DNA from 3 places in the Pseudomonas sp. 273 genome. Region 2 is predicted to be linked to each of the others. Evidence: predicted binding sites of a transcription regulator. Region 2 holds the regulator's gene; each other region holds the start of a gene.
The links. Region 2 encodes FliA, which starts transcription of late flagellar genes. Its sites were predicted from a motif close to CTAAAGTTTNNNNNNNNNNNGCCGNTAA; they were not measured.
Positions count from the first base shown of each region.

Region 1: the regulator FliA is predicted to act here: its motif matches at 2,559-2,586, upstream of PKO50_RS00425 (methyl-accepting chemotaxis protein).
Region 3: the regulator FliA is predicted to act here: its motif matches at 2,621-2,648, upstream of flgM (flagellar biosynthesis anti-sigma factor FlgM).

Region 1 is NZ_CP116775.1:89,447-99,076, forward strand. Features, by position in the region: tRNA gene PKO50_RS00400 (tRNA-Sec) at 1-63, shown strand, start outside; gene PKO50_RS00405 (excalibur calcium-binding domain-containing protein) at 106-435, opposite strand; gene PKO50_RS00410 (GrpB family protein) at 568-1,113, opposite strand; gene PKO50_RS00415 (hypothetical protein) at 1,222-1,410, opposite strand; gene PKO50_RS00420 (M15 family metallopeptidase) at 1,790-2,464, opposite strand; gene PKO50_RS00425 (methyl-accepting chemotaxis protein) at 2,656-4,281, shown strand; gene PKO50_RS00430 (hypothetical protein) at 4,289-4,495, opposite strand; gene PKO50_RS00435 (glycine cleavage system protein H) at 4,567-5,031, opposite strand; gene PKO50_RS00440 (DsrE family protein) at 5,028-5,402, opposite strand; gene PKO50_RS00445 (GNAT family N-acetyltransferase) at 5,389-5,874, opposite strand; gene PKO50_RS00450 (DUF4136 domain-containing protein) at 5,871-6,434, opposite strand; gene PKO50_RS00455 (DUF4136 domain-containing protein) at 6,556-7,146, opposite strand; gene PKO50_RS00460 (methyltransferase domain-containing protein) at 7,205-7,957, opposite strand; gene PKO50_RS00465 (MazG-like family protein) at 7,950-8,258, opposite strand; gene PKO50_RS00470 (MaoC family dehydratase) at 8,307-9,164, opposite strand; gene PKO50_RS00475 (AraC family transcriptional regulator) at 9,377-9,630, shown strand, end outside.
Region 2 is NZ_CP116775.1:4,867,315-4,876,944, reverse strand. Features, by position in the region: gene PKO50_RS22155 (RND family transporter) at 1-1,681, shown strand, start outside; gene flhA (flagellar biosynthesis protein FlhA) at 2,175-4,298, shown strand; gene flhF (flagellar biosynthesis protein FlhF) at 4,310-5,614, shown strand; gene fleN (flagellar synthesis regulator FleN) at 5,763-6,593, shown strand; gene fliA (RNA polymerase sigma factor FliA) at 6,590-7,333, shown strand; gene PKO50_RS22130 (chemotaxis response regulator CheY) at 7,583-7,957, shown strand; gene PKO50_RS22125 (protein phosphatase CheZ) at 7,977-8,765, shown strand; gene PKO50_RS22120 (chemotaxis protein CheA) at 8,796-9,630, shown strand, end outside.
Region 3 is NZ_CP116775.1:5,056,858-5,066,487, reverse strand. Features, by position in the region: gene PKO50_RS23040 (MFS transporter) at 1-879, shown strand, start outside; gene PKO50_RS23035 (flagellar brake protein) at 916-1,665, opposite strand; gene flgN (flagellar export chaperone FlgN) at 1,756-2,223, opposite strand; gene flgM (flagellar biosynthesis anti-sigma factor FlgM) at 2,264-2,581, opposite strand; gene flgA (flagellar basal body P-ring formation chaperone FlgA) at 2,715-3,404, opposite strand; gene PKO50_RS23015 (chemotaxis protein CheV) at 3,543-4,475, shown strand; gene cheR (protein-glutamate O-methyltransferase CheR) at 4,571-5,392, shown strand; gene flgB (flagellar basal body rod protein FlgB) at 5,973-6,380, shown strand; gene flgC (flagellar basal body rod protein FlgC) at 6,386-6,826, shown strand; gene flgD (flagellar hook assembly protein FlgD) at 6,843-7,544, shown strand; gene flgE (flagellar hook protein FlgE) at 7,572-8,879, shown strand; gene flgF (flagellar basal-body rod protein FlgF) at 9,073-9,630, shown strand, end outside.

The DNA.
Region 1 (9,630 bases), 2.7 Mb from region 2:
TTCAAACCCGGTGGGGGACGGCAGCCGTTCCTGGGTGGGTTCGACTCCCACTGCCTTCCGCCATTTCCCCTGTAACCCCGGCAGCACCCTTCCTGTGGCGGACTGCTACATCCTGCACCACTGCTCCTCGCAGGGAATCCCATCGCCGTCTCCATCCATCTTCATCCCCGGACAGCTGCGCAGAAACGCCTTGGCCTCGGCGCAGGAAGTCATTTGCGAGCAGTATTTGCGGCCATCGCAGCGAGCATCGAGGGTGGGACTATCGGAGGGGATGCTTACCGCTGGTGGCATCAGGTCCGTGGTGGGGGCGTTGGCGTCTTCCGCGACGCTCATCGGGGCCGGTTTCGAGCGGGAGAAATGGTTCTGCCAGGACGGGTTGTCCATGTACTGCCAGGCGAGCAGGGCGAGGGCAATCAGCAGAATCCATTTCTTCATGAGGTTCACCGAGTCCTGTGGGATGGTTGGATTCTAGTGGCGAACCCGCGGGTATTGCACCGCGTAGGATGGCGTTGAGCGCAGCGATACCCATCGTCGGCCGCATGGGTATCGCTGCGTGCTCCACCCATCCTACGTCCTGGCTCCCTGTACCGATCCGCCCGCCTCGTTCATCTGCCGTTCGCGCAGTGCCTTGCCCAGTATCCGCGCTACCAGTTCGTCCTTGCCTTGCGTGTAGGCCTCGCGGTCGGTGGGGAAGCGTTCTGCCAGTTGTTCCTTGAGGCGTTGGTACTCGGCCGCGTCCTGCGGATGGTTGCGCAGCCAGTTGCGGAAGATCAGGTGGCGGTCGGCGTCGGCCAGGTTCATCACGTGGAGGTGGTGGGTGCGGCCTTGGCCCAGCGGCGGCATGCCCTTGACGAAGAACATCCGCTGCGGCGCCGGGTTGTCGCGCCAGTACTGGTAGCCGAGGGCTTCCAGCGGGGCGACCAGGCTTTGCCAGTCGGCCCCCGGCGGCGGTAGCAGGAGGATGTCGATGATCGGCTTGGCCTTCAGGCCGGGCACCGCCGTGCTGCCGAAGTGCTCGATCTTCAGGCCGGGCAGGGCCAGGGCGCCGGCGATGGCGTCGGCTTCCTCGGCGAAGCGCCGGGGCCAGTCCGGGTTGGCTTCGGCCAGTTCGATGCGGTCGGCTTCGGCGTTGCTCCAGCGTTGACCGTCGAAGGTGGGGGCTGGGTCATGGGGTTTCCTGGTTGAGGGGCTGTCGTTCGACGTTCGGGCTGGTGTGCAGGTTCATCGTCGTTGTTCGGGCTTCTTCCGCTGTTCCTTGATTCGGTTGCGCAGGTGCTCGAAGAAGGCCGCATCGGCGTGCCCTGTGGGAGCGGATTCGGCGCCGGCTAGAAGGAGGTTTCGCAAGCGATGGCGGTCTTGCGTCCTTTGTTCGCTGGCGTGTGGGTTGGTCTGGTCGTCGACGGTGCTCATGGGGCTTCCCGTTTGCAGGTTCTGGCTGAGCCTATTCCTGAGGTGGGCGGGCTGGCCATGCTCTTGTAGGAGCGAGCTTGCTCGCGAACGGTGTTTCGCCTGGGAGCTTGGTGCGGGGATTGACGTCTTGCCCTCTCCCCAGCCCTCTCCCTGAAGGGAGAGGGGGCTTGTCCGTGCCGAGAGAACAAATGGTTTCAGCTGAGAACCTTTAGTGCTGCCGGCTAACTCCATAACAGTCAAGCACGCCGAACGGTCCGCTCTCCCTTCAGGGCGGGGCGCGCAGCCGAGGGTTAGGGAGAGGGCGCTCTAAAGCCCACCTCCCACGCTCGCCGGCAAGCTCCATTCGCGAGCAAGCTCGCTCCTACGAAAAGCCGGCAGGCTATTTCACGGGGAAGTCGAAGGCGGTGTTCGGGTAGGGCTCCTGCTTCAGCGTGTAGTGCCACCACTCGTTGGCGTAGGGCTCGAAGCCGTGGCGTTGCATGGCGCTGCGCAGGGTTTCGCGGTTGCGTGTCTGTTGCACGGTGATCAGGCCGGTGCCGTGGTGGGAGATGGGGCCGAAGAAGTCGAAGTGGCTGCCCATGTCCAGTTCCTGGCCGGTGCTGGCGTCGACCAGTGTCAGGTCCACGGTACTGCCGCGGCAGTGGGCGGACTTCCTGGCGATGTAGCCGTCGCGGAACAGCGCCACCTTGTCCAGTTGCGGGTAATAGCGCTCCTTGGTGCGGGTGTCGGCCAGGTCCGCGGCCCAGCGCTGGAAGTGGGCCACGGCGCGTTGCGGGCGGTAGCCGTCGAAGAGTTTCAGTTGCAGGCCGCTCAGGGCGACGTCGCGTTCCACGTCGGCCAGGGCCGTGGCCGCTTCTTTCGTGAGGATCACCCGCGGGCTCTCGTAGCCGTCGATGCGGGTGCCGACGAAGTTGTCGCCGCTGTAGTAGCGCGCTTCGTAGCGGGCGTTCTTCAGGACCTGGTCGAGGTAGACGAAGCCGGGTTGCGCCGGCTGGTCGGCGCTGGCGCCGAGGCTGGCCAGCAGCAGGAGCAGGGCGAGGGCTTGGCGGAGCATCCGGCCTCCCGGGCGTGGGGTTTCTTTCACCCTAGCAGCCCTTTCCTGGGAAGCGTCTCTCGAAATGGAGGGATGTTTCCTACTTAACCCTCAGGTCCAGTTCTCCCCTGGAAGGCCGATCCATTCGCCGAGACGAGCGGATCGCGGTGGCGTGGTCCGCGCACGAGTTCGAGCAGCCCAGGAGAGATGCGATGCTCAACCAGTTCCGCGTACGTACCCGCCTGCTGTCGCTGGCGTTCCTGCCCCTGCTGGTGCTGGCCGGGGTGATGGCGCTGGCGGCCTACAACGCCGGCCAGCTCAATGATGACTTCGACGAGCTGTTCAGCGACCGCATGCGGCCGGTGAACCGGCTCAACCTGATTTCCAACGCCTATGCCGTGAACATGGTGGATGCGCTGCACAAGTACCGCGCCGGGGTGGTCGACGTGGAGGCGCTGCGTGGCGCCATCGGCGAGGCGCGGACGAGCATCGAGGACTCCTGGGGCATCGTCCAGGGCAGCAAGATGACCGATGCCGAGCGGCAGATGGTGGCCGGCATCCGCGCGCGCATGGCCGAGGTGGACAAGCTGGTGGAGGCGCTGCTGGGGCAGACCGACGGCAGCCTGCGCAGCGAGAGCGACGGCAGCTTCGTGCGGCGCCTGTATGCGGCCTTCGACCCGCTGGGGGACGCGCTGGAGGAGCTGGCGCAGCTGCAGGTCCGCGAGGGCGATGCGCTGAACCAGGCCTCCACCGCGCGCTACCAGGCGATGAAGCACAGCTTCGTGGTCATCGCCGTGGTGGTGCTGGTCGGCATGCTGCTGTTCAGCCTGCTGGTCAGCCGTTCCATCAACCGCCCGCTGGAGCAGCTGAGCCGGGTGATCGCCACGGTGCAGCGCAATTCCGACCTGAGCCTGCGCGCCGAGGCCGTGGGCCGCGACGAGCTGGCGCAGACCGCCCGGGCCTTCAACACCATGCTCGAGCACTTCCAGCGGCTGATCCGCCACCTGGGCGGCGCCTCCGTGCAGCTGGCCAGCGCTTCGGAGCAGATGAGCGCCATCAGCGCCCAGGTCAGCGATGCCGCCAACGGCCAGGGCGAGCAGACCGCCATGGTTGCCACCGCCGTGCACGAGATGAGCGCCGCGGTGCAGCAGGTGGCGGAGAACGCCCTGGACATGGCGCGGGTGGCCGAGGACGTGCGCCGCGAGGCGCACCAGGGCACCGAGCTGGTGGAGGCCAACCTGGGAGCCATCGAGCGGCTGTCCCAGGCGGTGCAGGAGAGCGCCGGGGTGATCGACCGCCTGCACAGCCAGAGCGACGAGATCGGCAGCGTGCTGGGGGTGATCCAGAGCATCGCCGAGCAGACCAACCTGCTGGCGCTCAACGCCGCCATCGAGGCGGCGCGGGCCGGCGAGGCCGGGCGCGGTTTCGCCGTGGTGGCCGACGAGGTGCGCAGCCTGGCGAGCAATACGCAGAAGGCCACCGAGTCGATCCGCGGCATGATCGACGCGCTGCAGAATGGCGCGCGCCAGGCCGTGGGGGTGATGCAGGAGTCCCGCGAGCGGGCCGGGGAGAGCGTGCGGCATTCGCGCGAGTCCGGCGAGGCGCTGCGGCACATCGCCAACGCCATCGACCGCATCGCCGACGGCAACGCGCAGATTTCCACCGCCACCGAGGAGCAGACCGCGGTGGCCCACGAGATCAGCCAGAACATCACCCAGCTCAACGACAGCATCCAGAGCGTGGTGGAGAACGCCGGACAGAGCGCCGCCGCGAGCCTGGAACTGGCCCGCCTGGCGGTGGAGCAACAGCAGCAGCTGGCGGGCTTCCGGGTGGACTAGAGCGTGCTCACGGGCCCATCAGCAGGCGCTGCTGCTGGGACGAGAAGCCGCCCTGCTGCTGGAACTGCGCGCCCATCATGGGCTGGCGTTCGAGGTCGTCGAGGCCGAAGGATTCCTTCACCGGCGACTCGATGGCGCCGAGGTTGTAGCTGCTCTGCCCGGCGCAGCCGGAGAGGGCGAGTAGAGCGAGGACGAGGGCGGGAAGCCGGGGCATGGCGGACTCCTTCTGTGGGGGAGCTTGCGGTCGCCCAGGTTAGACCGGCGATGCTTACGGCTTGCTTAAGCTCAGTCGCGGCGCAGGGCCTGGACGTCGTCGCCCCGGGGGTCGAAGGCGTCCAGGCGCATGCGTTCGGCGAAGGCGTCCAGCGCCGCCTGGCCGCTGACGAAGCCGGTGCGCGCGGCGGCCCAGTCGTCCGGGCGCAGGCGCACCATCCAGCCTTCGCCGTAGCAGTCGAGGTTGATCAGGCCGGGGCGGCGCTGCACTTCCTCGTTGCTCACCAGCAGGGTGCCGGCCAGCGGGCTGCGCGCCGAGGAGGCGGCCTTGGCGAACTCGACCACGCCGAAGCTGCGGTCGCGCTCGACGTGCCAGCCGTCGCGCTTGGGGGTGAAGGCGAATATCTGCCCGTAGAGCGCGCAGCCGTAGGCGCTCAGGCCGAGGGTCACGGCGCCGTCGGGCTCCTCGCGCAGCCACAGGTTGTAGTCCGGGGCGTAGAGCAGGTCGTCGGGGAAGTCCAGGCCGTGCAGCTTCACAGGGTCAGCACCCGGTCGTATTCGAGGATCATCCGCGCCAGCTCGCCGCCGCTGGCGATTTCGTCGACTTCGTCGATCAGCGCGCTTTCGTCGATGGGCACGCCGGGGGCGCGGCACATCAGCAGGCGCGCGCCGGCTTCCTTGGCCTGCTGGATGAAGTGGCTGAGCGGCTCGCCGCCGGGGGCGGCGTAGAGGTTGTCCACCACGTCCTGGCGCGCCAGCTGCACGCCCTCGCCGCTGAGGAAGAGGGTCACCTCGGCGTCCATGCAGGCCAGCAGGGTGGCGGTGTAGAAGGGCGCCGCGCAGCGCGCCGGGGTGCTCGGGCCGCTGCTGACGATGATCAGCACGCGCTGTGGGTCAGGCGGGTTCAAGGGCTTTCTCCATCTGCACCAGGGCCACGCGGCGGCCGCCCGGCGCCTGGCGCTCGACGATGCCCACCGGGCGGTAGCCCAGGCCGGCGTACAGCAGCAGGCCGCCGGCGTTGTCGTTGAAGCAGGAGATCTTCATCAGCGGCGCAGCGTAGTCGCGCCGGGCGAGGCCTTCCATGACGCCGATCAGGTAGCGCGCCACGCCGTGCCCGCGGGCCCAGGGCGCGACCATCATGTTGCCCAGGGCGCAGTATTCGCCCGGCAGGCTCAGGTAGAAGTTGGCGAAGCCGGCGGCGCGGCCGTCGAGCAGGGCCAGGGTGCTGGCGCGGCGCTCGGCCACGGCGGCGGCCAGTTGCTCGACGCTGAACGGCCACTGCGCCTTGGGGTAGGCGTAGAAGAGCTCGTCGGCGTCACGTACGAAGCCGGCCACCTCGGCCAGGTCGCCGGCTTCCACCGGGCGGTGCTGCAGGCTCATCCGCGCGGCGGGTACTGGGCGAGGACCTTCTGCACGGTCTCGCGGATGGCCGCCTCGCGCTCGGCCGGGGTCGGCGGGCTGCTGCGCATGATCTGCTCGCCGCTGCCACGCCACACCAGCTTGCCGTCCTTGCCGTCGAGCAGGTCGACCTGGATGGTGGCGACCTTGTAGGTCACGGTGCGCGACTCGGCCATCGCCGGGCCGCCCCAGTAGCCACCCCAGTACCCGTTCCAGTAGCCGCCGGTGTAGGTGGTGACCTGGTCCTGGCGCTGGTCGACGATCAGGTAGGTGCGCACCGTCACGTCGGGCGCGGCGCCGGCCTGGGCCGGGCGCAGGCCGCGCTGGTCGAGCTGGTCGGCCACCGCCGAGAGGATGCGCTGCTCGGTGAGGTCGCTCTTGATGCGCGGGTCGTCCGGGCGGTACTCGAAGGCCGGCTGCGCCCAGGCCCAGCTGCGGTACATGGCGAAGTCGCGGCTGGAATCGTAGTCGCGGTTGAGGTTGACGGTCTCACAGGCGGCGAGGCCCAGCAGCAGGCCCAGCAACAGCAGGCGGCGGATCATGGTCGGCATACTCCAGACAGAGTCTTCATCGAAGCTCAGAGTGTCGGCAAAGGCAAGTGCCGAAATGTCTCGAAACGGCCCTATTCCGCAGTTTTCTGGCAACAAAGCCGGACGGTGCCGATCAGTGCGGCGGGTAGCCCGACAACGCCTTGCGCACCGCCTCGCGCAGCCCCCGGGCCTGCTCGCTCTGGTTGCCGCTGGGCTCGTATTCGGCCGAGGCGTCCCAGACGGGGTGGTTGTCATGGGCGTCGTACAGTTCGATGCGCACCACGTTGACCTGCACCACGTAGGTCCGCGTCACCGGGATGGAGGCGCCGTACCAGGGATCGTTCCAGCCGCCGTAGTAGCCGCCGCCATAGTAATCGGTGACCTGGCGGGTGCGCTGCTCGCTGCTGACCCGCGCGCTCACCCGCAGGTCCGGCGCGGCGCCGGGGCGCGCCGGGCGCAGGCCGACCTGGTCGAGGCCCTCGCTGACTGCATCCTGCAGCGAGCTGCCATAGGTGGTGGCGCCGCTGGGCGCGCCGGTCCAGTTCCACGAGCGGTAGCGCCCGTAGTCCGGTGGCGCGGCCGGGTAGGCGCCGGGGTCGAAGCCCGGGGCGCTGGCCTGGGCCGGCACCGGGGGCGGCGGCAGCGACTGGCTGGTGTAGGGGTTCTGGCTTTGGCAGGCGGCGAGTGCGGCGAGCAGCGGCAGCAGGATCAGGCGTGGCGACATGCGGGGCTCCCGCCCGCGCCGGGGCACGGGCGACGACGGTGATGCGGCGATTGTGCACCTATTCGCGCGGGCGGCACAGCCAGTGCAGGTAGCGGCCCAGGCCGGCGAAGGCCGGGTGGCGGCGGTAGGCCAGTTCCATTTCCACCAGGTCCAGGGGCTCGGCCTTGTGCTGGAACTCCTGCGGCATGTAGTCGTGGAACACCCGCACGCCGCTGCGTGCCTCGATGTTCCAGCTGGCGGCCATGGCCGCTTCCAGCTCGCGCGGGTCCAGCGGCTGCTGCGGCGTCAGGCTCTGGCCCTCGCCGGCGAAGCGCTGCTTGCGCAGCTTGCGGAAGTGGCCCTTGAGCAGGTTGCGGTAGATGAGCGCGTCGCGGTTGTAGAAGGCCAGCGACAGCCAGCCGTCGCGGGCGGTCAGCTGGTGCAGCACGGGGAGGATGGCCTGGGGCTCGGCCAGCCATTCCAGCACGGCGTGGCACAGCACCAGGTCGTAGGGTTCGTCGAGGCGGCCTAGCAGTTCCTGCCAGGGCGCCTCGATGAAGGTGGCCGCGCGGCCGGCCTCGGTGAAGCGTTGGCGGGCGCCTTCGAGCATGGGCGCGGCGGGTTCGGCGAGGGTCACCTGGTGGCCGCGCTCGGCCAGCCACAGCGCCATGTGGCCCAGGCCCGCGCCTATGTCGAGCACGCGCAGCGGGCGCTCGGGCAGCGCTTCGGCCAGGTCGGCCTGCAGCACGGCCAGGCGGATGGCGCCCTTGGCGCCGCCGTAGATCTTCTCGGCGAAGCGCGTGGCCAGTTCGTCGAAATGCCGGTCAGCCATGCACGAAGCGCCTTTCGCTGTCGGCCAGCTTGGCGCGCACCACCTGGTCCATGTCCAGGCCCAGTTCGGCGCAGAGCAGCAGCAGGTAGAGGACGATGTCGCCGACCTCCTGGCCGGCGTGGGCGAGCTTGTCGGCCGGCAGGCGGCGCGACTCGTCCTCGCTCAGCCACTGGAAGATTTCCACCAGCTCGGCCATTTCCACGCTGGCGGCCATGGCCAGGTTCTTCGGGCTGTGGAAGCGCTTCCAGTGGTTGTGGTCGCGGATCGCGTGCAGGCGCGCGGTGAGTTCGTCGAGGTTCATCGGGGGCTCCTTGGGAGCCCCATAGCTTCCGGCTTCGGCGCCGCCGCTTCAAGCGTCGAGCGGTTTCCAGGCGCCGGCCATGTGCGGCAGGCCGTCCGCCCCGCGCAGGGCGAACTGCCCGGCCGGGGCCACCTCGCTGGCCAGCAGGGTGACGCTGGAAGGCAGCAGCACCGGCTTCTGGAAGCGCACCTCCACCTGGTAGCCGGCCGCCGGCAGGCGTTCGCCCAGGGCCGCCAGGCTGCGCGCCTTGTTCCACAGGCCGTGGGCGATGGCGCGGGGGAAGCCGAACAGCCTGGCGCTGGCCGCCGACAGGTGGATGGGGTTGTAGTCGCCGGCCACCCGGGCGTAGCGCCGGCCGATGTCCGCCGGGCACAGCCAGTGGTCGATCTGCTCCAGCGGCAGTTCTGGCGGCTCCTGGCGTTCCGGCGGCGAGCCTTCCAGGCGCATGCCGCGGAACAGGATGCGGCTGTCGCCTTCCCACAGCAGGCCGAGCTGGTCGTGCAACTGGGTGACGAGGCTGAAGGTCACGCCCTTGTCGTGGGGCTGCAGGTCGGCCACCCGCACGCTGGCCTGGAACGGGCCCAGGCCGCCGAGCGGGCGCAATACGCTGATACGGTTCTCCAGGTGCACCAGCCCCAGCAGCGGGAAGGGGAAGCGGGCGTCGGTGAGCAGGCCCATCTGCAGGCCGAAGGCGAGGATGTGCGGGTAGGTCGGCGGCAGCAGGTGGTCGTTCCTGAAGCCGCACACCTGGCGATAGCGCTCCAGGTGCCGGGCATCGACCATCACCGGCGCGCGCACGCCGCGGGTGGGCAGGCTGCGGCCGCGCAGGCCGCGGCGTACGGCGGCGCGCAGGAACAGGCCGGGCAGGGCGGGTGGGGCGGACAGGTCCAGCCAGTCTTTGGGCATCGACAATCTCCTGAGCGGAATTACCTTCAGCTTAGCCGCCGGGCCCGGCCGGGCATTGGCCGGGGCGGGGCGGCCTGCCGGCAGGCCGGTCAATCGGCGGCTCTGGCATGGGGCTTGTGGATAAATCGACCGCTGCCATGGCGTGTTACTTGAGAGGCGGTGGGAAAGCTGCCTAAGATGGGCCCGCTTCATGGATAACCAGAATAAATACCATGCACGATCTGACCGACGATGTGGCGCTGATGCGCCCGGTGATCGACGCGCTGCGCGCCAGCGGCAGCGATCCCGACCGTGTGCTCGCCCGGGTTGGCCTGCCGCCGGGCGCCCTGCCGGCCGGGCGCTTCCCCCATAGCGCGCAGAACCTGTTCTGGAAGGCCGCCGCCGAGGAATGCGGCGAAGAACACGTCGGCCTGTACCTGGCCGGGCACCTGCCGGCCTTCCACGGCCTGCTGCTGGAATACCTGTT
Region 2 (9,630 bases):
CCTGATCGACGGCCTGGTGATGGTGGTCGGCTTCTTCGGCATCTGCTTCGTCATCACCCTGGTGCTGCTGCTGTGGTTCACCAAGTGCGTGCGCTCGACCATCGCCGTGCTGTCCACCACCCTGGTGGCGGTGATCTGGCAGCTCGGCCTGCTGCACAGCATCGGCTTCGGGCTGGACCCGTACTCGATGCTGGTGCCGTTCCTGATCTTCGCCATCGGCATCTCCCACGGGGTGCAGAAGATCAACGGTATCGCCCTGCAGTCCAGTGACGCGGAAACCCCGCTGCTGGCCGCGCGGCGCACCTTCCGCCAGCTGTTCCTGCCGGGCATGATCGCCATCCTGGCCGACGCCGTGGGCTTCATCACCCTGCTGGTGATCGACATCGGGGTGATCCGCGAGCTGGCTATCGGCGCTTCCATCGGCGTGGCGGTGATCGTCTTCACCAACCTGATCCTGCTGCCGGTGGCGATCTCCTACATCGGCATCAGCAAGCGCGCGGTGGAACGCAGCAAGAAGGACGCGGTGCGCGAGCATCCGTTCTGGCGCCTGCTGTCCAACTTCGCCAGTTCCAAGGTGGCGCCCATCTCCATCCTGATCGCCCTGGTGATGTTCGCCGGCGGCCTCTGGCAGGGCCATCACCTGAAGATCGGCGACCTCGACCAGGGCGCCCCGGAGCTGCGCCCGGACTCGCGCTACAACCAGGACAACGACTTCATCATCCGCAACTACTCCACCAGCTCCGACGTGCTGGTGGTGATGGTCGAGTCGGCGGCCGAGGGTTGCTCCGCGCACCAGACGCTGCAGGCCATCGACGAGCTGTCGTGGAAGCTGGAGAACACCGAGGGCGTGCAGTCGGCCATCTCCCTGGTCACCGTGTCCAAGCAGGTGATCAAGGGCATGAACGAGGGCAACCTGAAGTGGGAGACCCTGTCGCGCAACAAGGACGTGCTGAACAATTCCATCAGCCGCGCCGACGGCCTGTACAACAGCAGCTGCTCGCTGGCGCCCCTGCTGGTGTTCCTCAACGACCACAAGGCCGAGACCCTCGACCGCGCCGTGCATGCCGTGCAGGAATTCGCCGCCGAGCACGAGAAGGATGACCTGAAGTTCAAGCTGGCCGCGGGCAACGCCGGCATCGAGGCGGCCACCAACGAGGTGATCAAGCAGTCCGAGCTGATCATCCTGGTGCTGGTCTACATCTGCGTGGCGGTCATGTGCATGATCACCTTCCGCTCCTTCGCCGCGACCCTCTGCATCGTCCTGCCGCTGATCCTCACCTCGGTGCTGGGCAACGCGCTGATGGCCACCCTCGGCATCGGCGTCAAGGTGGCGACGCTGCCGGTGATCGCGCTCGGCGTGGGCATCGGCGTGGACTACGGGATCTACATCTACACCCGCCTGGAGTCCTTCCTGCGCCAGGGCCTGTCGCTGCAGGAGGCCTACTACGAGACCCTGAAGTCCACCGGCAAGGCCGTGCTGTTCACCGGCCTGTGCCTGGCCATCGGCGTGGCCACCTGGATCTTCTCGGCCATCAAGTTCCAGGCCGACATGGGCCTGATGCTGACCTTCATGTTGCTGTGGAACATGTTCGGCGCGCTCTGGCTGCTGCCGGCCCTGGCCCGCTTCCTGATCAACCCGGAGAAGGTGCGGGCGAAGAAGGCCTCGATCCTGGTCCACTGATCCAGGGGACTGCTGTGAAAGACCGCGGCTTCGGCCGCGGTTTTTTTGCTTGTCGGGGCGACGAACCCATCACCCCGGCTACCCGGAAGTGTAGGAGCGGGCCCTGCCCGCGAATCGCGCGCAGGGCGCGCTCCTACAAGGAAGCGCTGCGCTTCACCGTCAGCATTTTGCCTGCGCTATAGGAGCGAGCTTGCTCGTGAACGGCGTAGGTGTTGGGCTCAAGAGCCCCCTCTCCCGCAAGCGGGAGAGGGGGCTGTCCTGAGCGGCCGGAAAATCCGCAGCCATCCTGATACTCCTGGCTACGTCGCTACTCCCACCGTAGGGCGAATAACCGTTCGCGGTTATCCGCCGTTGGCCTTGGCCGCCCCCCGGGATTTCGTCGGAAATCCGCGCCACACCTGGCTCCGAGAAAGTTGGAACGCTTCCTGCAGATACCCTTGCGCCGGCACCGTCGGCGTCAAAAGTTTGTTGTACCAGGGCAGGGGAGTTCGGGGTGGATCGTACGCAATTGATCGGAACAGTGCGCAGCAACCTGGCCGGCCTGGGCCGCGGCAACCTGGGTGTGCCGCTGCTGCTGCTGGCGATGCTGGGCATGATGACCCTGCCGATCCCGCCGTTCCTGCTGGACGTGCTGTTCACCTTCAACATCGCCCTGTCCATCGTCGTCCTGCTGGTCTGCGTGTACGCCCTGCGCCCGCTGGACTTCGCCGTTTTCCCGACCATCCTGCTGGTCGCCACCCTGCTGCGCCTGGCGCTGAACGTCGCCTCCACCCGCGTGGTGCTGCTCCACGGCCACGACGGCCACGCCGCCGCCGGCAAGGTGATCCAGGCCTTCGGCGAGGTGGTGATCGGCGGCAACTACGTGGTCGGCATCGTGGTCTTCGCGATCCTCATGATCATCAACTTCGTGGTGGTCACCAAGGGCGCCGGGCGCATCTCCGAAGTGAGCGCGCGTTTCACCCTGGACGCCATGCCCGGCAAGCAGATGGCCATCGACGCCGACCTCAACGCCGGCCTCATCGAGCAGGCCGAGGCCAAGAAGCGCCGCGCCGAGGTGGCCCAGGAGGCCGACTTCTACGGCTCCATGGACGGTGCCAGCAAGTTCGTCCGCGGCGATGCCGTCGCCGGCCTGCTGATCCTCTTCATCAACCTGATCGGTGGCGTCGCCATCGGCGTGATCCAGCATTCCATGTCCTTCGGCGACGCCGGCAAGGTCTACGCCCTGCTGACCATCGGCGACGGCCTGGTGGCGCAGCTGCCGTCGCTGCTGCTGTCCACCGCGGCGGCGATCATGGTGACCCGCGTCTCCAGTTCCGAGGACATGGGCCAGCAGGTCAACCGGCAGATGTTCGCCTCGCCCAAGGCCCTGGCCATCTCCGCCGCCATCCTCATCGCCATGGGCCTGGTCCCGGGCATGCCCCACGTCTCCTTCATCGGCCTCGGCTCGGTGGCCGCCGGCGGCGCCTGGCTGATCGTCCAGCGCCAGCGCAAGGCGGCCCAGGCCGAGGTCCAGGAAACCCAGCGCCAGCAGGAGCTGCTGCCGGCCCAGCGCGCCCAGGAAACCAAGGAGCTGGGCTGGGACGACGTGACCCCGGTGGACATGGTCGGCCTGGAGGTCGGCTACCGGCTGATCCCGCTGGTGGACCGCAACCAGGGCGGCCAGCTGCTGGCGCGGATCAAGGGCGTGCGCAAGAAGCTGTCCCAGGACATGGGCTTCCTGATGCCCTCGGTGCACATCCGCGACAACCTCGACCTGCTGCCCAACGCCTATCGCTTGACGCTCATGGGCGTCAGCGTGGCGGAAGCGGAGATCTACCCGGACCGCGAGCTGGCGATCAACCCCGGCCAGGTCTTCGGCACCCTCAACGGCATCGCCGGCAAGGACCCGGCCTTCGGCCTGGAAGCCGTGTGGATCGAGCCCGGCCAGCGCGACCAGGCGCAGTCCCTGGGCTACACCGTGGTGGACGCCAGCACCGTGGTCGCCACCCACCTCAACCAGGTGCTGCACAAGCATGCCCATGAGCTGCTCGGCCACGAGGAAGTCCAGCAACTGCTGCAGCTGCTGGCCAAGACCTCGCCGAAGCTGGCGGAAGAACTGGTTCCGGGGCTGATTTCCCTGTCCACCCTGCTCAAGGTCCTGCAGAACCTGCTGCAGGAGCAGGTGCCGGTGCGCGACATCCGCACCATCGCCGAGGCCATCGCCAACGTTGCCGCCAAGAGTCAAGATCCCGCCGCCATGGTGGCCGCGGTACGGGTGGCGCTGAGCCGCGCAATCGTCCAAGGCATTGTGGGACTAGAGCCGGAGCTGCCTGTGATCACCCTGGAGCCCAGGTTGGAACAGATCTTGCTGAACAGCATGCAGAAGGCCGGGCAAGGTTCGGAAGACGGCATTCTGCTGGAGCCGGGCATGGCGGAAAAACTGCAGCGCTCGCTGGTCGAGACCGCACAGCGCCAGGAAATGCTCGGCAAGCCGGCGATCCTGCTGGTGGCCGGGCCGATCCGCGCGATGATGTCGCGTTTCGCGCGGATGGCGGTGCCGAGCATGAGCGTGCTGGCCTACCAGGAAATTCCGGATAACAAGCAAGTCACCATCGTCGCCACCGTTGGACAGAACTGAAGGACAGCGCCATGCAGGTTAAACGCTTCTTCGCCGCCGATATGCGTCAGGCCATGAAACTGGTCCGTGACGAGCTGGGCGCGGATGCCGCCATCATCGGCAACCGCCGGGTCGCCGGCGGTGTCGAGCTGACCGCGGCGCTGGACTACCAGCCGCCGGCAGCGGCCAGCAAGCCGAACCCGGCGCTGGAGGCCGAGCTGCGCCAGACCCAGCAGCGCATCGCCCAGGCCCGCGCCGAGCTGGACAGCCCGGTGCGCGCCGCCGCCACCGCGCGCAAGGACCGTCAATTGTACGGCGCCGAGCCGGCCAAACGCCCGAGCCTGGCCGAGGCCATGGCCGCCCCGGCGCCCGCCGCCGCGCCGGCCGCCGTCAGCCAGCAGGCACTGGACGCCATGCGCTTCGAACTCAACGGCCTGCGCGAGCTGCTCGAAGTGCAGCTGGGCTCCATCGCCTGGAGCCAGCTGCAGCACCAGCGCCCGAAGCAGGCCGGCCTGTGGCGCCGCCTGCAGCGCATGGGCATGCCGGCGGACCTGGGCCGCCAACTGCTCGAGCGCGTGGCCTCGATCGCCGACCCCAAGCAGGCCTGGCGCATGCTCCTGGCCCACCTGGCGCGCTCGATCCGCACCCCCGACGCCGACCTGCTGGAGCAGGGCGGGGTGATCGCCCTGGTCGGCCCGGCCGGCATGGGCAAGACCACCACCCTGGCCAAGCTGGCGGCGCGCTACGTCCTCAAGTACGGTGCGCACAACCTGGCGCTGGTCAGCATGGACAGCTTCCGCCTGGGCGCCCAGGAGCAGATCAAGTCCCTGGGCCGCATCCTCAACGTGCCGGTGACCCTGGTCGACCCCGGCCAGTCGCTGCTGCAGGCCATGGCGCCGCTGGCGGGCAAGCGCCTGGTGCTGATCGACACCGCCGGCCTGCCGGCCAGCGACCCGGCGCTGCGCATGCAGCTCGAGGCCCTGGCGGCGCAGAGCCTGAACGTGAAGAATTACCTGGTGCTGGCCGCGACCAGCCAGAGCCAGGTGCTCAAGGCCGCCTGGCACGCCTATCGCAGCTGCGGCCTGGCCGGTTGCATACTGACCAAGCTGGACGAGGCGGGCAGCCTGGGCGAGGCCCTGGCGCTGGTGATAGCACAACGCATGCCGGTTGCCTATCTGGCGGACGGGCCGCGAATTCCGGATGATCTGCAGGTGGCGCGCGCGCACCAGTTGGTCAGCCGCGCGGTCAGCCTGCAGGCTCCCGAGGAGCCATGCGAGGACACCATGGCCGGCATGTTCGCCGGCCTCTATCAGCAGCCGGCGCGACACGTCGGCTGACGGATTCCAGGGGCGCCCCCGCACGCGGGGGTTCCAGGCGGATACGGATGCTCGAGCAGATCCGTAAGCGCTGGTGGCGGGAGAGCACCGCGACCGGCAGACCCAGGCGCCCACCGCGCCGGGGACGATGAAGAGACAAGGTAAGACTATGGGTATGCATCCCGTTCAGGTAATCGCGGTCACCGGTGGCAAGGGTGGCGTCGGCAAGACCAACGTCTCGGTGAACCTGGCGATGGCGCTGGCCGACCTCGGCCGCCGCGTCATGCTGCTGGACGCCGACCTCGGCCTGGCCAACGTCGACGTGCTGCTGGGGCTTTCGCCCAAGCGCACCCTGGCCGACGTCATCGAAGGCGAATGCGACCTGCGTGACGTGATCCTCCAGGGCCCCGGCGGCATCCGCATCGTCCCGGCGGCCTCGGGCACGCAGAGCATGGTGCAGCTCTCGCCCATGCAGCACGCCGGGCTGATCCAGGCCTTCAGCGACATCAGCGAGAACATCGACGTGCTGCTGGTGGACACTGCCGCCGGCATCGGCGATTCGGTGGTCAGCTTCGTCCGCGCGGCCCAGGAAGTGCTGCTGGTGGTCTGCGACGAACCGACCTCGATCACCGATGCCTACGCACTGATCAAGCTGCTGAACCGCGACTACGGCATGACGCGCTTCCGCGTGCTGGCGAACATGGCGCACAGCCCGCAGGAAGGGCGCAACCTGTTCGCCAAGCTGACCAAGGTCACCGACCGCTTCCTCGACGTGGCGCTGCAGTACGTCGGCGCCATCCCCTACGACGAGTCGGTGCGCAAGGCCGTGCAGAAGCAGCGCTCGGTGTATGAAGCCTTCCCGCGCAGCAAGGCCTCGCTGGCCTTCCGCGCCATCGCCCAGAAAGTCGACAGCTGGCCGCTGCCGGCCAACCCGCGCGGGCACCTGGAGTTCTTCGTCGAACGCCTGGTGCAGCATCCGACCACGGGTTCGACCGTATGATGAGCGGCTCCGGAGCGCTTATGTACAGCAAGACGCAGGCGCGCAATTCCCAGGAAGAACTGATCCAGCGCTATGCGCCGCTGGTCAAGCGTATCGCCTACCACCTGCTGGGCCGGCTGCCGGCCAGCGTGCAGGTGGAGGACCTGATGCAGGCCGGGATGATCGGCCTGCTCGAGGCGGCGAAGAAGTACGACCAGGGCAAGGGAGCCAGTTTCGAGACCTACGCCGGCATCCGCATCCGCGGGGCCATGCTCGACGAGGTGCGCAAGGGCGACTGGGCGCCGCGTTCGGTGCACCGCAACACCCGCCTGGTCAGCGACGCGATCCGCACCATCGAGGCGCGAACCGGACGCGACGCTAAAGATCAGGAAGTCGCTGCCGAACTCAATATGAGCCTCGACGATTACTACGCGATCTTAAGCGACACCCAGGGCAGCCGCCTTTACAGTTTCGACGACCTGCTGCAGGAAGGCGCCCAGGGCCCGGCGGAAGACACCACGCACCTGGACAACGAGCCCTCCCACGGCCTGGAGGACGAGCGTTTCCAGCAGGCGCTGGCCGACGCCATCACCAAGCTGCCCGAGCGCGAGCGCCTGGTGCTGGCGCTGTACTACGACGAGGAGCTGAACCTCAAGGAGATCGGCGAGGTGCTCGGGGTGAGCGAGTCGCGGGTCAGCCAGCTGCACAGCCAGTGCGCCGCGCGCCTGCGGGCCCGGCTGTCGGAGTGGCGTGCGCACTGATCGACCGGTGGACACAAGGAAGTAACGGAATTTTCCGGCGGGGCGTATAGAATCCCGTCGGCGCGATAGGTGCTGGCCCTTCGCCATGAAGGCCGGCGAGCGTGCGGGGAGGGGACGGCAGGCGCCGGCAGCCCGCTCCGCCGCGGACAAGCAACACGGCAGGCGCCGCCAGGGCGCCCGCCCAAGGGTATTCAAGGCGCGCCCGCCACTGCGCGCCGGGACTGGACGGAGGCAGGTTTGGACAAGAACATGAAAATTCTCATCGTGGACGACTTCTCCACGATGAGGCGCATCATCAAGAACCTCCTGCGCGACCTGGGGTTCACCAACACCGCGGAAGCCGATGACGGCACCACCGCGCTGCCGATGCTGCACAGCGGCAACTTCGACTTCCTCGTCACCGACTGGAACATGCCCGGCATGACCGGCATCGACCTGCTGCGCGCGGTACGCGCCGACGAGCGCCTGAAGCACCTGCCGGTGCTGATGGTCACCGCCGAGGCCAAGCGCGACCAGATCATCGAAGCGGCCCAGGCCGGGGTCAACGGCTACGTGGTCAAGCCTTTCACCGCCCAGGTGCTGAAAGAGAAGATCGAGAAGATATTCGAGCGGGTCGGCGGCTGAAGCCGACCAAGAGGGCGTCATGGATCTCGTCAACGAATCCAAGGGGGGCGACTTCGAGTCGACCCTGAAGAAACACGCGCGCGAATTGGTCGAGAGCCTGGAGCGCGGCGAAGTGCAGCAGGCCGTGCAGCTCATCCAGGAGCTCAACCAGGCCCGTGACCGCGGCCTCTACCAGGAGGTCGGCAAGCTCACCCGCGAGCTGCACAACGCCATCGTCAATTTCCAGATCGACCCGCGCTCGCGCCACGCCGAGGAAATGTCGCAGATCGCCGACGCCACCGACCGCCTGTCGTACGTGGTGCAGATGACCGAGAAGGCGGCCAACCGCACCATGGACCTGGTGGAAGAGTGCACGCCGCTGGTCGGCCACATCGAGGGCGAGGCCAAGGAGCTGCAGGAACAGTGGTCGCGCTTCATGCGCCGCGAGCTGGGCCCTGAGGCCTTCCGCGAGCTGGCCAAGCGCGTCGAGGCCTTCCTCTACAGCAGCGCCCAGGACAGCCGCAAGCTCTCTGCGCACCTGAACGACATCCTGCTGGCGCAGGACTTCCAGGACCTCACCGGGCAGGTGATCAAGCGCGTCACCCGGCTGGTCACCGAGGTGGAGAGCAACCTGGTCAAGCTGGTCTGGATGGCCGGGCAGGTGGATCGCTACGCCGGTATCGAGCACGACCACGAGGGCCTGCGCACGGCCGTCGAAAAAGAAAGATCGTCCAAGGGTGAAGGTCCGCAGGTTGCTGCCGATAAGAGAATGGACGTCGTATCCGGTCAGGACGATGTCGATGACCTGTTGTCCAGCCTTGGTTTTTGAGGTGTGTGAACACACCGTGGGGAGCACCGAATGAGCTTCGACGCCGATGACGAGATCCTCCAGGACTTTCTGGTGGAGGCCGGCGAGATTCTCGAGCAACTGTCCGAGCAACTGGTCGAGCTGGAAAGCCGGCCGGACGACATGGACCTGCTCAATGCCATTTTCCGTGGTTTCCACACCGTCAAGGGCGGCGCCGGCTTCCTCCAGCTGAACGCCCTGGTGGAATGCTGCCACGTGGCGGAGAACGTCTTCGACATCCTGCGCAAGGGTGAACGCCGCGTCACCTCCGAGCTGATGGACGTGGTCCTGCAGGCGCTGGACACGGTCAACGTCATGTTCGCCCAGGTCCGCGACCAGGAAGAGCCGACCCCGGCCACCCCCGAGCTGCTCGCCGCGCTGGCGCGCCTGGCCGAACCGGGCGACGACGACGCCGTCGAAGCCGCGCCCCAGGAAGAAGCCGCCGCGCCGGAACCCGCCGCCGAGCCGGCCGCCTATGGCGACATCACCGACGCCGAGTTCGAGCAACTGCTCGACGCCCTGCAGCCGGGCGACCAGGCGCCGCAGGCCGAACAGCCGCCGCAGGCCGGGGCCGCCGGCGCCGGCGACGAGATCACCGACGACGAATTCGAGGCCCTGCTCGACCAGTTGCACGGCAAGGGCCAGTTCAGCGGCGCCAGCAGCCTGCCGGAAGAGTCGGCCGCTGCGCCCGCTCCGGCCGAAGCGCCGGCCGCTGGCGACGAGATCACCGACGACGAGTTCGAGGCGCTGCTCGACCAGTTGCACGGCAAAGGCAAGTTCGGCGGTGCGACGGAAGAACCCGCTGCGCCTGTCGCCTCCGCTGCGCCGGCCGAAGCCGAGGCGCCCG
Region 3 (9,630 bases), 190 kb from region 2:
GTGGTGCACCCGGGGCTGGGGCCGGACCTGCCGATGATGATCGCGCTGGCCTTCGCCCTGTCGCTGATCCCGGTGTCCATCACCCACAAGGTCCACCCCGCGCCGTTGCGCCCGGCACCGCTGGAGCCGCGTTTCTTCATCCAGCGGGTGCCGCAGTCGCTGACCACGGTGCTGGTCTCCGGGCTGGTGATCGGTTCCTTCTACGGCCTGGCGCCACTGTACGCCACCGAGCAGGGCCTGAGCGTCGAGCAGATCGGCGTGTTCATGGGCGTATGCATCTTCGCCGGGCTGCTGGTGCAGTGGCCGCTGGGCTGGCTGTCGGACCGCTACGACCGCGCGCTGCTGATCCGCAACGCCGGCATCCTGCTGCTGGTGTTCGCCTTGCCGCTGGCGGCGCTGCCGTCGCTGCCGATGGAGGCCATGGTGCCCATGGGCTTCATGGTCTGCCTGGTGCAGTTCACCCTTTACCCGCTGGCGGTGGCCTTCTCCAACGACCACGTCGAGGGTGAACGGCGGGTATCGCTGACCGCCATGCTGCTGGTCACCTTCGGCGTCGGCGCCTGCATCGGCCCGCTGGCGACCGGCGCGCTGATGCGCGCCTTCGGGCCGAACATGCTCTATGCCTTCGCCGCGACCTGTGCGCTGATCGTCATCTGGCGCGTGCGCCCGGAGAAGGTCAGCGGCCTGCACCGCGTCGACGAGGCGCCGGTCAAGCACGTGCCCACGCCGGACAGCCTGGCCACCTCGCCACTGTCGGCGGCGCTCGACCCGCGGGTGGCCGACGAGACGGTGACGGAGCAGATGAAGACCGCTCCGGCGCCGGCGGAGCCCGAGGCGCCTGCCGTGGCCGAGGAGGAAGAGGAGAGCCGGCCGGGGTAGGGCAGGGGAAGGGAAGCGCCCGCTGGCTGGCGGGCGCTAGAACAGCTCGTCTTTCTCGAAGCGCCGCGCTTCGCGCTGCAGCTGGTAGACGAAGCGTTCGATGTGGCGCTGCTCCAGGCCGCTCATGCGGTTGAAGCGCAGCCCGGCGAAGCTCGTGTTGACCTTCTCGTCGAAGTGCACGTGGCGCAGTTCCACTTCCACGGTGATGGCGCCGAACGGCAGGCGGGCGGTGAAGCGCTCGTAGAGCTGGCCGGGTTGCAGGCGCTCGTGCACGTCGCCGGCGAAGCGCACCTTGCAGCCGGTGGCGGAGATGTCCAGCAGGTTGCCGGTCAGGGCGGCCTTGAGCTTGTCGCCGGCCAGTTCCACGGTGACCGGCTGGGTCTGCTTGAGGGTGGCGCGGTAGGCGTTGCGGCGCTGGTGGTAGAGCATTTCCGGCGGCATCGGCAGCCAGTAGCAGCGGGCGCCGTCGAGTTCGCTGAACTGCGCGCCCTGCTGGCATTCCCAGGCGATCCGCACGCCTTCGTGAAAGGCTTCGATGCGGAAGCTCTCGCCGTTCTGCAGGAAACGTTCCCCGTCATTGGGAATCAGTTCGTCGAGGGCCACGCGGTTGCGCTCGCGGTCTACCGCGACGACGAAGCTCTGGAAACGCTGGTTGCGCTCGGCGAAGCTGATCACCAGCGGGTCATGGCTGTCCATCAGGATTCGCAGGTTGGCCTGGATCTCCACGGCCGCCTTGAGCGTCTTCGGCGGTTGCGGGCCATTTTCCTCGGCGAACGGGCTTGCCACGGTCCTACGATCTCCAGATGTATTTATTGTGGGAATTTTCTTTTGCAAGGCGATGGCATTCTGCCGCATCGCCTGGCCGGGCGCCAGGGCTCAGGCCTGGCTGAGGGGACGTTGGCGGTTGCCCTGGGTCGCGCCGCCGCGGCGGTCGTAGAGGCTGGGCGTGTCCTGGCCGCGGAGGATGTCCAGCAGGCGCCCGGTGGCGTGCTGGTCGTTGCGGATGACGCGGCCGTTGCGCAAGTTGGCCTGCTGGCACTGTTCCAGCAGCGCCGCCAGGCGCTCGCTGAGTTCGACGGTGGTCGGCGCCACCTTGCCCTGGGCGGCCAGCGCGGCGAGGCCGGCGCGGTCGCTGCTGACGCCGGCCTGGCGCAGTGCCTCGCTGCGCTGGCGGCCATTGCGCTCCAGCTGCTGGAGCAGCGGCAGCTTGCTTTCGAGCAGGCCCTGCAGGCGCTCCAGGTCACGCGCCTCGAGGGCGTGGAATTCATCCTCGATCAGCTGCAGAAGAGCCTCGGCGGCGCCGATATCCTCGGTGATCAGGTGGAGCAGGCTGGCGTTCGGCATGGCGGCTCGGCGTTCAGGGCGTCCTTGGAAAACCCCGCGCTCAGCGCTGGGATTCGAAGTCGAGCAGTTTGCCGGCGACTTTCTGGCTGTCGACCTGGTAGCTGCCATCGGCGATGGCCTGCTTGAGCCGCGCGACCTTTTCCGAGTCGACGACGGGTTGGTCTTTCAGCTGGTCGCTGGCTTTCTGCAATTGCTGGGCGGTGCTGCTCAGTTGCACGGACTCACCGCTGCCAGTGGCCTGCGCGCTGCCGGCGCTTTCGCTGCCGGCGGCTTCGCCACGGCCGGCCTGGGGCTTGCCGGTGCTGCCGGTGGAGACCGGCGCGCTGGCATTGTTCAGCCGGTTGAAGTCGATGACCATGGTAGTGAACCTCTGCGGGTTTAGGACGCTTGCCTGTAGGTTTCGGCTGACATCCAGAAAACTTTAGGGCGGTTTTTCGTGCACCTTCGCACAGTTTAGTGAAGGCGGGCGCGCCAGCGCCAGACTTCCGCCGCTAGAGCGTGACCTGCACCGCGCCTGGTTCCACCACCCGGGCCCTGATGATGCGCTGCGAACGCAGGTTGCGCACGCGTATCTGCTCGCCGGGCACCCCGTCGGCCATGGCTTCGCCGGGCATCACCACGTTGACCGTGCCGGTTTGCGCGCGGATCACCACCTGGTCGCCCTTGCGCACTGCCGCGGCCTGTTCGAGGAACACCGGGGCGAGGATCTGGTCGCTGACCGTCGGTCGCTTGAGCTTCTGCCCGACGGCCTGCTGCGGGTCGGTCAGGTAGCCCTGGCTGAGCAGGCCGATGTCGCGCTCCACCAGGCTGATGTCGCCCGGCTCCAGCACGTGGTCGCGCTTGAGCGGCAGGGTGGTCACCAGCACCTGGCGGAACAGCTTGACCTGGGCCGGCACGTACACCGACCAGGGCGAGGAACCGTCGCAGCGCACCAGCACCGAGACGCGTCCCACGGGCTGCGCGGGGCTTTCCAGTGACTGCGTCAGGTCCTTGTCGCAGGCCGCCAGGCGCAGGCGCGGGTCGATGCGTGCCACTTCTATCTCGTAGCGCGCGTCGATACCGCTGCGTTGCAGATAATCTTCCACCTTGAACTCAAGAAAGCCCTGGGTGGAGCCGATAAGAATCTCGGGCGCGGTAAAGTCGTCGGCCCAGGTCGGACCCGGGGCGAATGCGCCCAGCATGCACAGCACTCCACAGAGTGACCGGACATGGGCTCGGGGCCGTCGGAAAAACGTCGTTGGCAGTTTCATGCCACGACTTCAAGCAAGGCTCGTGCCGATTGTCGCCATGCGCGGCACGGCGGATACGAAGGGGGCGCAATGGCCGGAGTCATGGATTCGGTCAACCAGCGGACGCAGCTGGTTGGGCAGAATCGTCTCGAACTGCTGCTGTTCCGGCTGGATGGCAGCCAGTTGTACGGCATCAACGTGTTCAAGGTGAAGGAGGTACTGCAGTGCCCGCGCCTGACCGTGATGCCCAAGTCCAGCCCGGTGGTGCGCGGGGTGGCGAACATCCGCGGCGGCACCATCCCGATCCTCGACCTGTCGATGGCCACCGGCCGTCGCGGCCTGCGCGAGATCAACAACAGCTTCGTGATCATCACCGAGTACAACACCAAGGTGCAGGGCTTCCTGGTGCATTCGGTGGAGCGCATCGTCAACATGAACTGGGAGGAGATCCATCCGCCACCCAAGGGCACCGGCCGCGAGCACTACCTGACGGCGGTGACGCGGGTGGACAAGCAACTGGTGGAGATCATCGACGTGGAGAAGATCCTCGCCGAGGTCGCGCCCACCAGCGAGGACATCTCCGAAGGCGTGATCGACGCCGACACCCAGGCCCAGGCGGTGAGCAAGCGGGTGCTGGTGGTGGACGATTCCTCGGTGGCGCGCAAGCAGCTGATCCGCTGCCTGGAGACCGTGGGCGTGGAAGTGCTCGCGCTCAATGACGGACGCCAGGCGCTGGACTACCTTCAACAGATGCTTGCCGCTGCTGGCAATCCGGGCCAGGAATTGCTGATGGTGATCTCCGACATCGAGATGCCGGAAATGGATGGCTACACCCTGACCGCGGAGATTCGCCACGATCCGCGGCTGCAGGACCTGCACATTCTCCTGCATACTTCGCTGTCCGGGGTGTTCAACCAGGCGATGGTGCGGAAGGTCGGGGCCAACGACTTCCTCGCCAAGTTCCGGCCCGATGACCTGGCGGCGCGTGTCGTCGAGCGCATCAAGGCGGCGGACGCACGCTGAGGAGGGCACTTCGGGGTAGTCTGCAACGGCCGGGGGCGACCCCGGCCGCCTGGCGTCCGGACCGGCGCCGGGCCAACTGGAAAGAGGCGTGATCGGTGACATCGACCAACATGGAATTCGAGCTGTTCCGGGATTTCCTGGAGAAGGCCTGCGGCATCGTCCTGGGTGCCAACAAGCAGTACCTGGTCGCCAGCCGCCTGAACAAGCTGATGGAGCAGCAGGGCATCAGGAGCCTGGGCGAGCTGGTGCAGAAGATCCAGGTCCGCAGCCAGTTGCGCGAGCAGGTGGTGGATGCCATGACCACCAACGAGACCCTCTGGTTTCGCGACACCTATCCCTTCGAGGTGCTGAAGAACCGCATCCTCGCTGAAATGATCAAGGCCAGCCCGGGCCAGCGCCTGCGCATCTGGTCGGCGGCCTGCTCCTCGGGGCAGGAGCCCTACTCGCTGTCGATGGCCATCGACGAGTTCGAGAAGACCAACCTCGGCCAGCTCAAGGCCGGCGTGCAGATCGTCGCCACCGACCTCTCCGGCTCCATGCTCAACGCCGCCAAGGCCGGCGAGTACGACAGCCTGGCCATCGGCCGCGGGCTGTCCCAGGAGCGCCTGCAGCGCTACTTCGACGCCAAGGGGCCGGGCCGCTGGGCGGTGAAGCCGGCGATCAAGGGCCGCGTCGAGTTCCGCGCGCTGAACCTGCTGGAGAGCTACGCCACCCTGGGCAAGTTCGACCTGATCTTCTGCCGCAACGTGCTCATCTATTTCTCCGCCGAGGTCAAGCGCGACATCCTGCTGCGCATGCACGCCCAGCTCAAGCCCGGCGGCTACCTGTTCCTCGGCGCCTCCGAGGCGCTCAACGGGCTGCCGGAGCATTACCAGATGGTGCAGTGCAATCCGGGGATCATCTACAAGGCCAAGTAGCCAGGCGTTACGCCGGGCGCACGTCCCTGTAGCCCGCTGGGCTCTCGCGACATCCATGTTGCACGACCTCCTGAGCGCGGCTCTGCGTAGGGCGCATAACGCCTACGGCGTTATCCGCCGCGGCCGTCGGGCACCGGCGTTCCGGCCAACGGCGGATAACCGCGAACGGTTATTCGCCCTACGGTCGAGCACGGACCGTAGGAGCGGGCCCTGCCCGCGAATCGCGCGCAGGGCGCGCTCCTACAGGTGGGACAGCGGTGGCGGGGTAGGCGGACTTTGTCCGCGATTGGATTCACCGGCCACGCCGGACGCCCCGGTGGCACGGACAGCCCCCTCTCCCGCTTGCGGGAGAGGGCCGGGGAGAGGGGGCTCTTGAGCCCAATACCTACGTCACCGGCAACCACTTCGAATGGGCAGAACGCTTTGCCGCCGGGCGGTAAAGCCTTGCCGCTTGCCGCGGTTTGCCGCCCTTTGCCGCTCGCGGATCATCGGCAATTCATTGATCTATAAGGATTTAACGTTTTGGCACGCACCTTGCTGAAGTGCTGGCAAGCCCACACCGGCAAACAGGTTCGTGACCATGAGCATCAGCTTCGACTCCGCCCTCGGCATCCACGCACAAGCCCTCAGCTTCCGCTCGCAGCGCGCCGAGGTGCTGGCCAATAACCTGGCCAACGCCGACACCCCCAACTACAAGGCGCGCGACCTGGACTTCGCTTCGGTGCTCGCGGCCCAGGCCGACAAGGCCAAGAGCGGCACCTTCAGCACCGCCGTCACCAACGCCCGGCACATCGAGGCCGATGGCGCGGCCATGGGCGACGACTCGCTGAAGTACCGTATCCCGACCCACCCCTCCATCGACCAGAACACTGTCGACGAGCAGGTCGAGCAGGCCAACTACGCGCAGAACGCCGTGCAGTTCCAGGCCAGCTTCACCTTCCTCAACAGCAAGTTCAAAGGCCTGATGGGCGCCCTGCGCGGAGAGTGATAGCCATGTCCCTTGCCAGTGTCTTCAACATCGCCGGTAGCGGCATGAGTGCCCAGACCACCCGTCTGAACACCACCGCCTCGAACATCGCCAACGCCGAGAGCGTGTCCTCGAGCATCGACCAGACCTACCGCGCCCGCCACCCGGTGTTCTCCGCCATGTTCCAGCAGGCGCAGAACGGCCAGGGCTCGCTGTTCCAGGACACCGACCAGGCCGGCACCGGCGTGCAGGTGCTGGGCGTGGTCGAGGACCAGAGCCCGCTGGTGCCGCGCTACGAGCCGAACCACCCGGCCGCCGACGCCAATGGCTACGTGTACTACCCCAACGTCAACGTGGTGGAGGAGATGGCCGACATGATGTCCGCCAGCCGTTCCTTCCAGAGCAACGCGGAAATGATGAACACCGCCAAGCAGATGATGCAGAAGGTCCTGACCCTGGGTCAGTAAGCGCAGAGGACGCCCCATGAGCATCGACAACACCAGCAGCACCTCGAACTCGATCCTCTCGTCGCTCAACGCCGGGTCGAGTTCCTCGTCTTCCGCCTCGGAAACCGGCACCAGTGCGCTGGGCAAGGACTCGTTCCTGCAACTGCTGGTCACCCAGCTGAACAACCAGAACCCGCTGGACCCGCAGGACAACACCCAGTTCGTTTCCCAGCTCGCCCAGTTCAGCAGCCTGGAGAGCATGGAGAACCTGGATACCACCCTGGGCAACTTCTATTCCTCGTTCCAGTCGTCCCAGGCGCTGCAGGCCTCGTCCCTGGTCGGCCGCTCGGTGATCGTCAACTCGAGCAAGGTCCAGGTCGACGACCCCAGCGCCGGCGTGCAGGGCTCGCTGGTGATGCCGTCCAACGGCGATGGCGTGACCCTGAAAATCTATGACGACGACGGCGAGCTGGTGCGCACCATCGACATGGGCAGCCAGAAGAGCGGCAACATCGACTTCACCTGGGATGGCAAGGACGACAGCGGCGAGCAGGTGGCCTCCGGCACCTACACCGTCAAGGCCAGCGCCACCCTGGATGGCACCAGCACCGCGCTGACCACCTACCTGCCGGCCACGGTCAACAGCGTCACGCTGGGCCAGAGCGGCGGGGAAATGACCCTCAATCTCGCTGGCATCGGCAGTGTCTCCGCCTCCAGCATTCAGACCATCGGAAAATAACGCCGTCCTTCGGCACGGGAGCTGACCATGTCTTTCAATACCGCCCTGAGTGGTTTGAACGCCGCTAGCACGGACCTGAACGTGACCGGCAACAACATCGCCAACGTCGGGACCACCGGCTTCAAGTCGTCGCGCACCGAGTTCGCCGACCTGTACGCCGCCTCGATGCTCGGCACCGGGCGCAATGCCGTTGGCAGTGGCGTGATCACCCAGTCGGTTTCGCAACAGTTCACCCAGGGCAACCTGACCTCCACCGGCCGCAGCCTGGACCTCGCCATCAGCGGCAACGGCTTCTTCATGGTCAGCGACAACGGCAGCCGCCTGTACACCCGCAACGGCTCCTTCAACACCGATGCCAACGGCTTCATCGTCGATGGCTCGGGCAACCGCCTGCAGGGCTATGGCGTCAACGGCAACGGCTCGGTCGTCAACGGCGTGATCACCGACCTGAAGGTGGACACCTCCAACCAGCCGCCGAGCCCGACCTCGAAGATCACCTCGACCCTGAGCCTGAACTCGGCGGCCAGCACGCCGACGAACGCCACCTTCGACCCCGCCGATTCCGACAGCTACAACTGGTCGACCTCGGTGGACATCTACGACTCCCAGGGCAACTCGCATACCATGACGAACTACTTCGTCAAGGACAGCAGCAACAACTGGACCATGCACACCCTGGTCGACGGCCGCTCGCCGACCGACCCGACCAGCACCACGCCGCTGGATAGCCAGCTGAGCTTCAACAGCGCCGGCCAGTTGACCGGCATCACCTCCACCGGCATGACGGTCAATGCGGACAACACCATGACCCTCACCGGCTGGGTGCCGGCGGCGGTCGCCGACTCCACCACCGACCCGGTGACCTGGGGGCCCAATGGCGCGGCCGGGGCCGCCGCCGGCATCAACCTCGACCTGACCAAGACCACCCAGACCAACGCCGCCTTCGCGGTCACCGCGGTGACCCAGGACGGCTACGCCACCGGCCAGATGTCCGGCCTGGCGGTGGACGTGGACGGGCAGATGTACGCCACCTACACCAACGGCCAGTCGAAGGTGATCGGCCAGATGGTGCTGGCCAACTTCGCCAACACCCAGGGTCTGACCCCGGTGGGCAGCACCGCCTGGAAACAGTCGCTGGCCTCGGGCGAGGCGGTGATCGGCACGCCCACCTCGGGCACCCTGGGCTCGGTGGGTTCCGGCTCGCTGGAAGAGTCCAACGTCGACCTGACCGCGCAACTGGTCAACCTGATAGTCGCCCAGCGCAACTACCAGGCCAACGCCAAGACCGTGCAGACCGAAAGCACCATCTCCGACACCATCATCAACCTGCGTTGATGGCGGCAAAGGCCGCTTGCCGCAGGCGGCAGTCCGTCGCCGCCTGACGGCCACCAAGGCTCCTCCGGGAGCCTTTTCTTTTTGATTCCTCCTTTCGAATCAGCGCCTTGCGCTGATTTTTCAATTCTGGCACAGCCCTTGCTGAGGTCCCTTCAGCACCGCCGGGAATCCGACCCGGCACTGGAGGAATGCCTTGGACAGAATGCTGTATGTCGCCATGAGCGGCGCGAGCCAGAACACGCAGGCCATGCAGGCTCACGCCAACAACCTGGCGAACATTTCCACGACCGGTTTCCGTCGCGACTTCGAACAGGCGCGGGCCATGCCGGTCTTCGGCGACAGCTTTCCGGCGCGCGTATTCGCCATGAGCGAACGCCCGGCCACCGATTTCACCGCCGGCGCCCTGCAGGAAACCGGGCGTGACCTGGACGTCGCCGCCAAGGGCGACGCCTGGATCGCCGTGCAGGCCCCGGATGGCGGCGAAGCCTACGTGCGCACCGGCAGCCTGGAAATCGACGCCCTCGGCCAACTGCGCACCGGCGACGGCTTGCCGGTGCTCGGCAATGGCGGGCCCATCGCCATTCCGCCGGAAGAGAAGGTCGAGATCGGCGAGGACGGCACCATCACCGTCCGCGGCCAGGGCAACAATCCCAACGCGCTGGCCACCGTCGACCGCATCAGGCTGGTCACTCCGGACCCGAAGCAGCTGGAGAAGGGCACCGACGGCATGATCCGCATGAAGCAGGGCCAG